One region of the Haloleucobacter ellipsoideus genome, then DNA from elsewhere that is predicted to be linked to it. Evidence: riboswitches for the same ligand, from Rfam matches in the RefSeq annotation. Region 1 holds a riboswitch; each other region holds the start of a gene.
What was found. A riboswitch is a leader RNA that binds a small molecule or an ion and turns the genes downstream of it on or off. The one in region 1 is predicted to bind thiamine pyrophosphate.
Positions count from the first base shown of each region.

Region 2: another riboswitch for thiamine pyrophosphate. It lies ahead of thiC (phosphomethylpyrimidine synthase ThiC); the one in region 1 lies ahead of ACT6QG_RS05640 (TenA family protein).
Region 3: another riboswitch for thiamine pyrophosphate. It lies ahead of thiO (glycine oxidase ThiO); the one in region 1 lies ahead of ACT6QG_RS05640 (TenA family protein).

Region 1 covers NZ_JBQWAR010000017.1:66,495-71,011, forward strand. The annotation lists gene ACT6QG_RS05630 (GMC family oxidoreductase) at 1-620, shown strand, start outside; gene ACT6QG_RS05635 (TenA family protein) at 700-1,362, opposite strand; gene ACT6QG_RS05640 (TenA family protein) at 1,365-2,012, opposite strand; TPP riboswitch at 2,066-2,180, opposite strand; gene ACT6QG_RS05645 (helix-turn-helix domain-containing protein) at 2,299-3,180, opposite strand; gene ACT6QG_RS05650 (TonB-dependent siderophore receptor) at 3,449-4,517, shown strand, end outside.
Region 2 covers NZ_JBQWAR010000008.1:16,118-20,634, forward strand. The annotation lists gene ACT6QG_RS00485 (tellurite resistance TerB family protein) at 1-998, opposite strand, end outside; gene ACT6QG_RS00490 (thymidylate synthase) at 1,092-1,886, opposite strand; TPP riboswitch at 2,034-2,169, shown strand; gene thiC (phosphomethylpyrimidine synthase ThiC) at 2,294-4,162, shown strand; gene surE (5'/3'-nucleotidase SurE) at 4,292-4,517, opposite strand, start outside.
Region 3 covers NZ_JBQWAR010000021.1:244,774-249,290, reverse strand. The annotation lists gene ACT6QG_RS15585 (thiazole synthase) at 1-538, opposite strand, end outside; gene thiS (sulfur carrier protein ThiS) at 557-763, opposite strand; gene thiO (glycine oxidase ThiO) at 776-1,969, opposite strand; TPP riboswitch at 1,961-2,054, opposite strand; gene holA (DNA polymerase III subunit delta) at 2,109-3,137, opposite strand; gene lptE (LPS assembly lipoprotein LptE) at 3,141-3,770, opposite strand; gene leuS (leucine--tRNA ligase) at 3,757-4,517, opposite strand, start outside.

The sequences.
Region 1 (4,517 bases):
TCAACCGTTCCGGGCCGATGGCGATGGCGCCGAGCCAGGTGGGCATCTTCACCCGCTCCGGCCCGGAGAAGGCCACGCCGGATCTGCAATATCATGTGCAGCCGGTGAGCCTCGACAAGTTTGGTGGCGGGGTTCATCCCTTCCCGGCGATGACGGCCAGCGTGTGCAATCTGCGGCCGGACAGCCGGGGCTCCATTCATCTGCGCAATGCGGATTTCCGCAATGGACCTTCCATCCGTCCCAATTATCTGTCGGCGAGGAGCGATCAGGAGGTCGCGGTGCGGGCCATTCGCCTCACCCGTCACATTGCCGCGCAGCCGGCCTTCCGCAAGTTCCAGCCGGAAGAATATCGTCCGGGACCGGAGTATCAGACCGATGCGGATCTGGTGAAGGCGGCCGGGGATATCGGCACCACCATCTTCCATCCTGTCGGCACCTGCCGGATGGGGGCCGATGACGGCGCGGTGGTGGATGCCCGCCTGCGGATGAAGGCGCTGGGGGGCTTGCGTATTGCCGATGCTTCCGTGATGCCGACCATCACCTCCGGCAACACCAACTCCCCCACCCTGATGATTGCCGAAAAGGCCGCGCAGATGATTCTGGAGGATGCCAGAAGCTGAGGCATGGGGCAGGTGGATGAAGAAAAAGGCCGCGCCGTTGCCCCGGTGTGGCCTTTCTGTTTTCAGTGGTCCGTCGTTGTCAGCGGCCCAGATCCAGCCCCATTTGCCAGAAGTCCGCCTCCAGTCGCGTGGCCTTGGCGAAGATCGCGGCCAGTTCGCTGAAGCGCTGTTCTGTCATGGAGCGGGCGGCCAGTTGATCCAGATGGCGGCGCGCGGCAGAGGCCACACCCTGATAGGCCTCACCCGCATATTCAAGAATCCATTCCCGATAGGGATGATCTCCCGGCAATTCGCGTCCATTGGCGGTGAGCGCATTGCCAATCTCGGCATAGCCGATGACGCAGGGAGCCAGCGCCACATGCAGTTCGAGCAGGTCTCCGGCCGCCCCGCAATCCAGCACATAGCGGGTATAGGCAATGGTGGCCTGATGCTCGGGCGCAGCGGCAATATCGGCCGGGGAAAGCCCCCAGCGCCCGCACAGGCGCACATGCAGCTCCGTTTCGTTCAATATGCCTTCAAGGGCCGCCTGCGCCGCGCGGATATCCTCAAGCGTGCGGCTCTTGTAGGCCGCCAGCGCCCAGGCGCGGGAGAACTGGATGAGGAACAGATAGTCCTGCACCAGATATGTGCGGAAGGCGTCCTGCGGCAGGGTGCCCGCACCCAATTGGCGGACGAAGGAATGGTCCACATAGCTGCGCCAGTCATCCGCCGCCGCGGCTTTCAGACGGTCGAAAATGTCCATGTCTAGTTCTCGCCCTCATAGGCTGCATCGAAGAAATCACGCTCCAGACGGACAGCACGGCGGAAGAAATCGTGGCTCACATCAGCCTCCGCCGGCCCCACCCGGTCCAGCTCATCGCGCAGGAAGGCGACGAAAGCGCGGAAGTCCGGGTTGTCATGCAGGATGATCCATTCGGCATGTACAAAGCTGGCGGGCAGGGGCTGCTTCGCCTTCACCGCCCAGTCCAGATACAGCCCTTCCGCCACATTCAGGACGGAGAGCACCGCAGCATAGGAGCGGGTGGTGGCGGCTTCCTGCATGATGGCCTTGAAACCGGCGGTGGGTGCGGTGTCGGGTGTGTTGTTCCGGGTGGCCTCATCCACGCCCAGCGCCTCGAACGCGCGCAGGAAATAGGTGTTTTCCTCACTGGAAACCATGCCGGCAAAGCGGCCAAAGCGCAGCCGCGCCTCGAAACTGTCCGCCGTTGCCATGGCGGCGCCCAGCAGGGTGAGGAAACTGTCCAGAAAGCGGTGATCCTGCACCAGATAGCGTGCCATGACAGGGTTGGCGATGGAGCCGTCGAGCAGTTCCCGCACGAAGCGGTGGTCCACCGCCTGCGCCCACAGCTGCGCATTGTCCTGTCTCAGGGTTTCGGTGAAGCGCGCGCTCATGGTTTTCCTTCCTCAGCAAGGTGAGGCCGACGAGAAGGCGGGAGAAAGCCGGGCTGGCTGAAAAACCCCATCCCTTCGCCGGCATGATCCGGATCAGGTGCGAAGGGTCACCGCGCTGCAGGGCCAGCGGTCTCTCAGCCCCTTGGCAGGGCTCCCCTTGGTCTGGCTGTTGTAGGCAATCGCCCGGGCTTTGTCACCCGCCGCACGTTTGACCCGGGCTTTGGAGAATGGTTCCAGAATGCTGATTTTTCTGGGATTCCCGGCCATTCGCAAGCTGAAGGACGGGTCAGCCCCGGTGGGTCCGCCGCCATGCCGCCGGCGTTATGCCGCAGGCGCGGCGGAAGGCGCGGGTGAAGTGGGCCTGATCGGCAAAGCCGGCGGATGCCGCGATATCTGCCAGCGAAAGCTCTTCGCGCGTCAACATGTCCTGCACGCGCTTCATCCGCACTTTCATGTGCCACTGGTGCGGCGGCAGGCCGGTGGCGGCCTTGAAGGCATGGCTGAAATAGGACTGCGACAGCTCTGTCAGTTCCGCCAGTTCCTGCATGCGGATGTTGCGCATGCAGTTGTCCTCGATGAAGCCCTGTACCCGCTTGAGCTGCCGGGGGGAGAGAGCGGAACGGCGCGAGGACGGGGTGGGGCCCAGTTTCATAAGGTCAATGAACAGGGCCAGCATCAGCCCGTCACCATACAGGTCATGGCGGCTGTCCGGCTCCATGCACTCCTGCGCGATCAGGCGGGCAAGGCCATGGATGCGGTTGTCAGTGAAATCGAGCCGGGGAGTGGAGAGCACATCCTCATCGAGATCCTCGCCAAGGCGGCGGGAGAGGGTGTCAATATCGAAATGCAGGTCGAGATGGCGCAACTGGCCCGGTTTCTCGATGCGGGACCAGAGCGGCATGCCGGCGGGCACGAAGCTCATGTGGCGGGGCGCGCGGCTGGCGCTGAGATTGGTATCCGGCCCGGTCAGTCGTACCTGGGTGCCCGTTTCGCTCTGGTCGAGCACGACAAACAGGCGGGCATCGTGCGAGATATATTCCCCGCGCGCACCGGCCGCGCAGTGTACATGCCACACATCCGCAACCACGCCGTTCCAGCGCCGCCAGCGCAAATCCTCAAGGATTGTGATGCCTTCAATCGAGGAGGTCATGCGCGGTTGAAAGGTCATGTGCTGCATTCTCTGCGTTGCGCGCCTCCATCCGGTTGCGCGTGCCGTGTCCTGCCCAGAGTAGTTTTGAAGCGGTCCATTTCAGGCACAAGGCCTGTTCAATATGGAAATCCGATGCAATATCATGACAAAAATTGTCAAAGCGCAAGAGGAACAGACAATCCGTTCGCACAAGCCATTGCTATGAGGGCAGTAGTCGACGTCTGCAAGACCAGACTGTTACTTTTTAATAGTTCTTAATTGAGCGCAATGGCGTGCAGGTGATGACATGAACAAGATCGGCGATCCGCTAGACAGGCACTTGCTGCACAGGTCTGTGCTGTTCTGTGGCGTTGCCATGGGGGCAGTTGTGGGCGCGGCGATGATATCCGGGCCGGCCATGGCGCAGTCTGCCGGGCAGGCGGTCGATCAGAATGGCAATGTCATCGAGCTTCAGCAGGTCGATGTGGAGGGCGCGGGCGAAACCGCGACCGGCCCTGTCGATGGCTTTGTCGCGCGCATCACGCAGGCCGGCTCCAAGACCGAAACGCCGCTGATTGAAATTCCGCAGTCCGTTTCCGTGGTCACGCGGGATCAGATGGACGTGCGCGGCGTGCAGAATATCGGTCAGGCGCTGGATTATTCCGTGGGTGTGGTGGGCCATACGCTTGGCACGGACCCGCGGTTCGATTCGCCACTCATCAGAGGGTTTTCAGCTTCCAAGAGCGTGTATCTCAACAGTCTCAAGTTCATGCGGGATTTCGGGGCCATTGCATTCGAGCCTTATGGTCTTGAGCGTATTGATATTCTGCTCGGTCCGGCATCGGTGCTGTACGGGCAGGGGAACCCCGGCGGCCTGATTGATCTGGTGTCCAAGCGCGCCACCTTCACGAATTTTGCCGAGGTGCGCGGGGAAATCGGCAGTTTTGAGCGTTATGTCGGGGCGTTCGATGTGGGCGGGCTGCTGTCGCCGGAATTCTCCTACCGCCTGACCGGTCTGGCGCGTTCCAGCGGCATGCAGACGGATGATGTGAGCGACAATCGTCTGTTCTTCGCGCCCACATTCACCTGGCGGCCGAATGACCAGACCTCCTTCACGGTGTTGGCGAACATCCAGTATGATGAGGCCGGCACGCCGGTGGGGCTGCCGGTGGAATATACGGTCAAGCCGTTCCGCAACCTGCTGCCGCGCAGCATGTTTCTGGGCGACACCAACTATGACAGCTCGCACCGCACCATGGCCACCATCGGCTATGAGTTCAGCCACAAGCTGAACGACAACTGGGAAGTGCGCCAGAACGCCCAGTATATGAAGCTGACCTGGGATTATAAGAACATCTATTACAGTTCTCTTGTGC
Region 2 (4,517 bases), on a different contig from region 1:
TCAACCCCCAGCCGATGGGCAAGATCATCCAGATACTTCTTTTCAGCAGGATTATCGGGCTTGATGGCCATCAGGGACGCCACATAGATCTCGCTCGCGGCCTGCGGATTCACCGCAGCATCCACCAGAACCTGCGGATCGACCGGCGTGGAGAGATATTCCATCAGGGCTTCACGGTCCGCATTGCTTGCGCCCGCTTTCTCCAACCCGCCAAGAATGTGGTTGAACTCATCCTGATCGATCTGCCCATCGGCCTGCGCGGCTGCGATCATGGCCTGCAGCAGCACATTCGAGAAAGCCTCCGGGCCACCCGGCGCCTCTGCCGGAGTAAAGCCGTGCTGGCCCTCGGCAAAATCGGAAACGAAATTGGCGCGTCCCTGCGTGCCCTGCGCCTGCCACTTGCGGAAGGCATTGAAGGCAAGCATGCCGATAACGGCAAGGCCGCCATATTTCACCAGATCATTGCCACCCGCCGGCTGGGTGCCGCCGCCCGGCGCCTGCTGCGGTGCCGGAGCCGGGCTGGAGCCGGTGGAGGGCACGGATGAGGACCCGCCACGGCCCAGAGCCTCACTGGCCAGATCGGCAAGGCCGCCACTGGTGCCACGGCTGCTGCCCTGGGGCGAGGCTCCGCCAGCCGAACCGCCGCCCAGCACCTGACCAAGAAGGTCTCCCAGTCCGCCAGAAGGCCCGGTCTGCCCGCCCTGTCCACCGCCGAGAACCTGGCCCAGAATATCGCTCAAGCCACCGGAAGGCCCGGTCTGGCTGTTGCCGCTGCCGCGCGATGTCGCCCCGCCCAGAACCTGCCCGAGAAGATCCCCAAGGCCACCGGCTCCGCCTGTGGCGCCGCCGCGAGAGGCCCCGCCGCCGAGCACCTGCCCCAGCACATCACCCAGCGCACCGGGCAGGCCATTGGCAGAATTCGCCTGCCCGTTCCTTACGCCGCCATTGCTCAGCGCCGCACCAAGCAACTGACCCAAAAGGCTTCCCGCGTTGGACATCGAATTCTCCTCAGAGTCGGTTCATCGTTGTGCCAGCTTGACACATCTTCATGACAAGAGCACGCCCGGAGAAAGACGTAGAGGCAGAAAGAACTACACTGCCACAGGCGCACGAATAGCCGGCTCCGGGTCATAGTCTTCTATCGAGATGTCCCCGAAGCGGAATGCGAACAGGTCATCCACGGCGGGATTGAGCCGGAGACGGGGCAAGGCGCGGGGCTGACGCTGGAGCTGCAGGCGCGCCTGTTCCAGATGATTGCTATAGAGATGGGCGTCGCCCAGCGTGTGGATGAAATCCCCCACCTTCAGCCCGGTCACCTGCGCCACCATGTGGGTGAGCAGAGCGTAGGACGCGATATTGAAGGGCACACCCAGAAACACATCGGCCGAGCGCTGGTAGAGCTGGCAGGAAAGCCGGCCTTCCGCCACCGCGAACTGGAACAGGCAATGGCAGGGCGGCAGCGCCATTTTGGGCACATCCGCCGGGTTCCATGCCGTGACGATCAGGCGGCGGCTATCGGGATTGGTGCGAATCTGCGCCACCACATCGGCGATCTGGTCGATCACCCCGCCATCAGGCTTCGGCCAGGAGCGCCACTGGTGCCCGTAAACCGGGCCGAGATCGCCCTTCTCATCCGCCCACTCATCCCAGATGCTGACGCCATTTTCCCGCAGATAGCGCACATTGGTATCGCCGGCGAGAAACCACAGCAGCTCATGAATGATGGAGCGCAGATGCAGCTTCTTCGTTGTCACCAGCGGGAAGCCCCGGGACAGATCAAACCGCATCTGGTGCCCGAAGATGGAGAAGGTTCCGGTGCCGGTGCGGTCATCCTTGCGCACGCCCTCATCGAGAATACGGCGCATCAAGTCGAGATATTGCTGCATGGTGAGGCAGAACCTGAAAAACAGATGTGCGGCCGGGGCCGCCTGCCCTCCCTTAGCACTTTTCCGCCATCTCCTGCTAATATGCGCGTTTCATGCATCCGCCATCTGTCAGGCGTTGACTTTCTCTTCCGCTTCAGCCCACACTCGCATTGTTCCAAGGGGGGTCCCGAGATGGGGCTGAGATTTCGCATCGCCTGAACGCCATATGGCTTTCCGGCACCGCGTTGACCCTTCGAACCTGATCCGGGTCATACCGGCGAAGGGATCGGAACCCGCGCGGCTTTGCGAACTGTGTCCCCGGCACCGTTGCGCGTCTGTCGTGCCCGCCTCCTGTAGCTTGAATCCCGGCTCTCACTTTGCCCGCCGCGCGGCCTGTCCGCGCGAGCCAGCTTGTAGGAGAACCGCAAGTGCTTGATGAAGCCTCCACCTCGTCGCTCAAAGTGACGACTGGCCCCCTGCCCCAGTCCCGCAAGGTGTATCTGGAAACCGGCCGCCCGGATGTCCGCGTGGCGATGCGCGAGATCTCGATTTCTGATCCGGAGGAAAAGCCGCTGCGTGTCTATGACACCTCCGGCCCCTATACCGATCCTGGGGCGGTCATCGACCTGACCAAGGGCCTGCCCCAGTTGCGCGCGAAATGGATTCGCGAGCGCGGGGATGTTGAGGAAGTGGAAGGCCGGGCCATTCGCCCGGAAGATAACGGGCTGAAGGCGGGGCAGGAATCCGCCCTGCCGCAGTTCAACCTTGAGGGGCGCAAGCCCCTGCGTGCCAGACCCGGCAAGCGCCCCACCCAGATGGCCTATGCCCGGGCCGGCATCATCACCCCGGAAATGGAATATGTGGCCGCCCGCGAGAATCTCGCGGCAGCCAATGGTGGCGCGCATCCCCGCCACCGGGCGATGGGACTGGGCGCGGCCATTCCCGCCGAGATCACCCCGGAATTCGTGCGCGAGGAAGTGGCCCGTGGCCGTGCCATCATTCCCGCCAATATCAACCATCCTGAAATCGAGCCGATGGCGATTGGCCGGAACTTCCTTGTGAAGATCAATGCCAATATCGGCAATTCCGCCGTCACCTCGGGCGTGGCGGAAGAGGTGGACAAGCTGGTCTGGTCCACCCGCTGGGGTGCCGATACGGTGATGGACCTGTCCACGGGCAAGAACATCCACACCATCCGCGAATGGATCATCCGCAACTCCCCGGTGCCGATCGGTACCGTGCCGATCTATCAGGCGCTGGAGAAGGTGAACGGCGTTGCCGAGGACCTGAACTGGGAAGTCTTCCGCGATACGGTGATCGAGCAGGCCGAGCAGGGCGTGGACTATATGACCGTCCATGCCGGCGTGCGCCTGCCCTTCGTGCCGCTGACGGCAGACCGGGTGACCGGCATCGTCTCGCGCGGGGGCTCCATCATGGCCAAGTGGTGTCTGGCCCACCACAAGGAGAGCTTCCTGTACGAGAATTTCGAGGAGCTGTGCGAAATTCTCGCGGCTTATGACATCTCCTTCTCGCTCGGCGACGGCCTGCGCCCCGGCTCCATTGCCGATGCCAATGATGCCGCGCAGTTCGCCGAGCTGGAGACGCTGGGCGAGCTGACCGAAATTGCCTGGAAGCATGATTGCCAGGTGATGATTGAAGGCCCCGGCCATGTGCCGCTCCACCTCATTCGCGAGAATGTGGAGAAGCAGCTCAAGGTGTGTCACGAGGCACCCTTCTATACGCTTGGCCCGCTCGTGACGGACATCTCCCCCGGTTATGACCATATCTCCTCCGCCATCGGCGCGGCGATGATCGGCTGGTTTGGCACGGCCATGCTGTGCTACGTCACGCCGAAGGAACATCTGGGCCTGCCGGATCGGGATGATGTGAAAACCGGCGTGATCTCCTACAAGATCGCGGCCCATGCAGCCGATCTGGCCAAGGGCCACCCGGCCGCACGCATCCGGGACGATGCCCTCTCCCGCGCCCGCTTCACCTTCCGCTGGCGTGACCAGTTCGCAATCTCTCTGGACCCTGAGACCGCCGAGCGCTTCCATGATGAAACGCTCCCTGCGGAAGGCGCCAAGGTGGCGCATTTCTGTTCCATGTGCGGACCGAAATTCTGCTCCATGAAGATCTCGCAGGAGCTGAAGATCGAGGCCGGCGACATTGCCCGGGCCGAGGCGGACAATGTGGCGGCAAAGGGCATGGCAGACATGGCCCAGCGCTTCCGCGAGAGCGGCAGCGAAATCTATCAGGCTGCACCCGAGGTCGCCCCTCCTCCGGCAGCGGAATGAAAAAAGCCTGTGCCGGGGCGCCCCGGCACAGGCTCAACATGATGATCGGGGAACATACCGTCCGCCATGACCTGAGGACCGGATCAGCCTTCGCAAACGGTTAGAGTGAAACGATCACATGCAGACGCATCACTTGCCCGAAAACACCAGGGCAAGGCGTGTCATCAGCGGCTCATCGGTCATGTCGAGGCGAAGGGGGGTCACGGAAATGCGCCCTTCCTCGATAGCGCGCAGATCGGAACCGGGCGCGGTCTGCGGGCGGGCGCGGTCAAAAGCGATCCAGTAATAGGGAATGCCCCGCCCATCATAGCGCGGATCAATGCGCATGATCTGCTGGTCGCGCTTGCCCTGCGAG
Region 3 (4,517 bases), on a different contig from region 1:
GCGAGCGGGCGCAGATGAGCTCGATCATGTGCGGATTGGCAATGCCCAGCCCCGTGCCGATCATCGACCCCAGCGGCATCACGGTCGCCGCCCCCAGATCCGCCAGCTTCTGGCAGGTCACCGGGTCATCATTGCAATAGGGCAGCACCACAAAGCCGCGATTGACCAGCTCTTCCGTCGCCTTCAGCAGCTCTTCCACATTCGGGTAGAGCAGCTCGCGATCGCCGATCACCTCCAGCTTCACCCAGTCCGTCTCCAGCGCCTCGCGGGCAAGTTCCGCGGTGAGGATGGCGTCCTTCGCGGTCTGGCAGCCGGCGGTATTGGGCAGGATATGCACCCGGCCGGTGAGAAGATCCGTCAGGCTCTCCTCATAGCCGGAGAGGGAGATGCGGCGGATGGAGGCTGTCGCCATCTGCGCTCCCGAAGCCTCCAGCGCATCCAGAAACACCTGCTGGTTGGGATAGCCCGCCGTGCCCAGAAACAGGCGGGAATTGAAGGTCCGCCCGGCAATCACGAGCGGGTCGTTCTGCGTGCTCACGTTTTGTCCTGCCCTGTCTCAACCGCCCTGGCGGGCCGTAATGATCTCGATTTCATCGCCATTCTTCAGTCGGGTCTCGCGCCATGTCCGGCGCGGCACCACGGCGCTGTTCAGCGCCACGGCGATGCCCTTCTGGTCCAGCGACATGCCCTTCAGCTCAAGCAGCTCTGCCACCGTGGCCACCTGAAGCTGCTCTTCGGCTCCATTCACCTTCAGCGACACCATTTCACATTCCCTTCACACGCATTCCGCCGCGGCCGGCCGGTTGAAACGGGCCGCGCCAAAGGGCTGCACCACATCATCCAGCACGCCATCCAGCACGAAACGGGCAATGGCCTGCGCCGTGACCGGCAGCAGCAGAATGCCATTGCGATGGTGGCCCGTGGCATAGACCAGCCCGTCCACCTCCGCGCTTGGCCCCAATATGGGGGCATCATCCCGGCTGCCCGGGCGGAAGCCGACCCATTGCTCGATGATCGGCAGTTCCTCGATGGTGGGCAGCACACGCCAGGCATGGGTCAGCAGGGCCAGCTGCCCGCCGGCCGTGATCTGCGTGTCAAAGCCCTTCTCCTCCGTCGTCGCGCCCAGAATGAGGCGGCCATCACGACGCGGGGTGAGATAGATGCCCGGCCCCCAGACCACATGGTTCAGCAGGGGGGCCTCAGGGTCCATCTGCACCGCCAGCATCTGCCCCTTGACCGGGCGCACGGGCAATGCGGGCGCGGGGGCAATCTCCACGCCCCGGCTCCATGCCCCGGCCGCCAGCACCACCACATCCGCCGCAACCTGCCGTTCCCCGGCAATGATGCCGCGCACCCGGCCCCCTTCCGTCTCCACCCGGCTCACCGGGCAATGCTCATGCAGTGCCACGCCGGCCTTCCCGAGGGCCGCCTTCAGGGCGATCACCACCTTGCGGTTATCGACCTGATGATCCTCAAGCGTGAGAATGGCCCCGGAAAGGCGCGTGGCCAGATGCGGCTCACGGCGACGGGCCTCGGCCGGATTGAGCCACTCCACCGGCAGCCCCAGCGCCTGCTGAAGCGTATAGAGGTGGCGCAGCTTCGCGCCATCATCCGCAGTCAGCCCCACGGTGATGATGCCCTCGGTGCGCAGATCGACGCTTTCGCCGGAGGCGGCTTCCAGATCCGCCGCAAATTGCGGCCACAGCTTCTGGCTGGCGCGGTTCAGATCCAGCAACCGCTCCTCACCCGGCTCCACTTCCGCGCAGGCGGCCAGCATGCCGGCCGCTGCATGGCTGGCGCCCTGGCCGGCCACGCCGGCATCGAAGATTTCCACCGCACAGCCAGCCTGGGCCAGACGCCAGCCGATGGACAAGCCCATGACCCCGGCTCCGACAATGGCGACACGCGGACGCGCCTTCCGGGCGGAGAGGGGGGACGATATTGAATGGGACGACAAGCTGGCGCTCATCGGCAACCTCCCTACGCTGGCATGATCCAGACAGGTTCGATGGGTATGATCTCAGCCGCGCGGTGCGGCACCCCAGGCCGAAACCGCATTATCTCATGTCATGATGGCTGGCGGCAAGGGCAGTCTTGCCGCAGAGGCGCTAGACGCGGCGGTGGGCCGCCTGTTGCGCCACCTGCAGGACTGTGCGCTCGCAAATCGCGGGGGCGAGAGCGGCATTGCGACGGGCGGCAAGAATGGCCTCATCCACCGCCAGCATGGCCTTCAGGCACCGCTCCGCACCAAAGGCGCGCAAGGCCTTCTCGATTTTGGGGCGGCGGGAAAAGTGGATCTGCGGGCGCGCTTTCTCCACCACCCGGTCCGCACTCAGGCCGCCTTCCATCTGCAATGCCATGTGGTGAAGCGCGGAAAGCCCGCGCAAAAGGGCACCCAGCACCGCATCCGGCCGGGTGGCAGCGCCAAAGGCCTTTGCCAGCGCCACCACCGCGCCTTTCGTGTCACCGGAAAGGGCCGAGTCGACGACATCATCCAGCGCAAGGGCGGAGGCATCACCGATGATGACGCGCACATCCTCCAGCGTCACGCGGCCATTGCCCATGGCATAAAGGGCCAGCTTGGCGATTTCCCCGCGCGAGGCCAGCCTGTCCCCCCCGATGAGGGAGACGAGAAGCTCGCGCGCATCCCGGTCTATGGTCAGGCCGGCTTCCGCCAGCATGCTGTCCACCAGCCGGGCAAGGTCACGCTGGGTATCGGCATAGCAGGCGATGGCGAGCGCGTTGGAAGCGGATTCGCACAGATTGCGCAGGGGCGCGCCCCGCTTGAGGTCTGCGGCCTCCACCACCACCAGCGCACCGGGCGGCCCCTCCAGCACGGGCTTGAGCGCCGGCACGATATTGCGCGCGCCAGCCCGAACCCGGATGACCCGTTCGCCGCCAAACAGGCCGATGGTGCTGGTTTCGTCAATCAGCCGGCGCGGATCGGCTGACAGCTCATCCCCCTCCAGACGCACAAGGGCGAAGGGATCGCTGGCATCCGTCACGACAGCGCGCACCAGCGCATCGGCGCGCTCACGCACAAGGCCGATATCCGGGCCGAAAAGGAGCACGACATTCTTGCCCGGATCACGCCGGGCAAGAACCGCCTCGGCATCGCCGGGGCGCACGGCAACCATGGGCTATTTGCCCGTAGGCGCCGGGCGCAGGAAATAGCCGACGAGCTGGGTCTTGATCGCCTCGGTCACGATACGCGCGGCACGGATTTCCGCATCCTGCGATGCACTGTAATTGGCGAAGCGCTGATAGCTGGCATCAATGGTGGCCGTGCCATTGGCCGTACCCTTCACCAGCGGAATCTTCTTGTCATCATCCGCCCGCACCAGTCTCCATTCCGCCTTGAGACGGATGATCTCGTTCTCGGGCAGGCCGGAGCGCTTGTTGACGATGGCGCTCGACTTGGAGGGGGTGACCTTGACGAAGAGCTGGAGCGGCCCATCCTCAGGGTTCGACCCACCGCCCTGGAAGGCGTAGATCAGGTCATTGCGCAGCTCATGGCCGGTCCGGCCCTGAATGGCAAGGACGTTGACCTCCTGCAATTTCTCGCGCACATCCAGGCCACCGGTCGCGGTGTTGCCGGCGGCGTACATGGGCTGGAAACACCCTGCCAGCGCGGCGGAGGCGACCCCGACAAACGCAAGACGGGCTGCCACCACCCAGCCGGCGGCGCGCTGGCGCGCCGGGCGGGTGGCGGAAAACTGGGAAGACACCGGACGAGCGGCGCCGTTGCGGGCTGTGTCAGACGACGACATTCACGATCCTCTGCGGCACCACGATAATACGCTTGGGCGTGCGCCCTTCAAGCGCCCGCTGCACATTTTCCAGCTCCAGCACGGCGGCTTCAATCTCCGCCACCGTCGCCTCGCGCGAGACGATGATGTCATCGCGCTTCTTGCCATTGATCTGCACCGGCAGGGTCACCGAATCGTTCTGCAACAGTGCCGCATCCGTGGCCGGCCAGGATGCCTCGGCCATGAGCGTATCATGCCCAAGGCGCTTCCAGCACTCCTCCGCCAGATGCGGGATCATCGGCGCGACGACACAGGCCAGCATTTCCGCGGCCTCGCGCAGGGCGAAGGCCAGATCCGCCGGCACCTCGCCCGCCTTGCGGGCATGGGCAATGGCCGCGCCGAACTCATTGGCGAATTCATGCACATGCGCCACGGCCACATTGAAGCGCAGGCGCTCCACATCCTCGGCCACCCTGGCAACCAGCGCATGGGCGGCACGCCGCAGGTCAAGGGCGACATCCCCGAAGGCCCCGGGCCGGTCGCTGCCGACCGGCGCACCCAGCGCCACCGCCTCGTTCACCAGACGCCACACGCGCTGCACGAAGCGCCATGCCCCCTCGATACCGCCCTGCGTCCACTCGCTGTCGCGCTCGGGCGGCGTATCGGAAAGCATGAACCAGCGGGCGCAATCCACGCCATATGTATCGGCCACCACTTCCGGGGCCACCACATTGCGCTTGGACTTGGACATCTTCTCCGGCGGCAGAA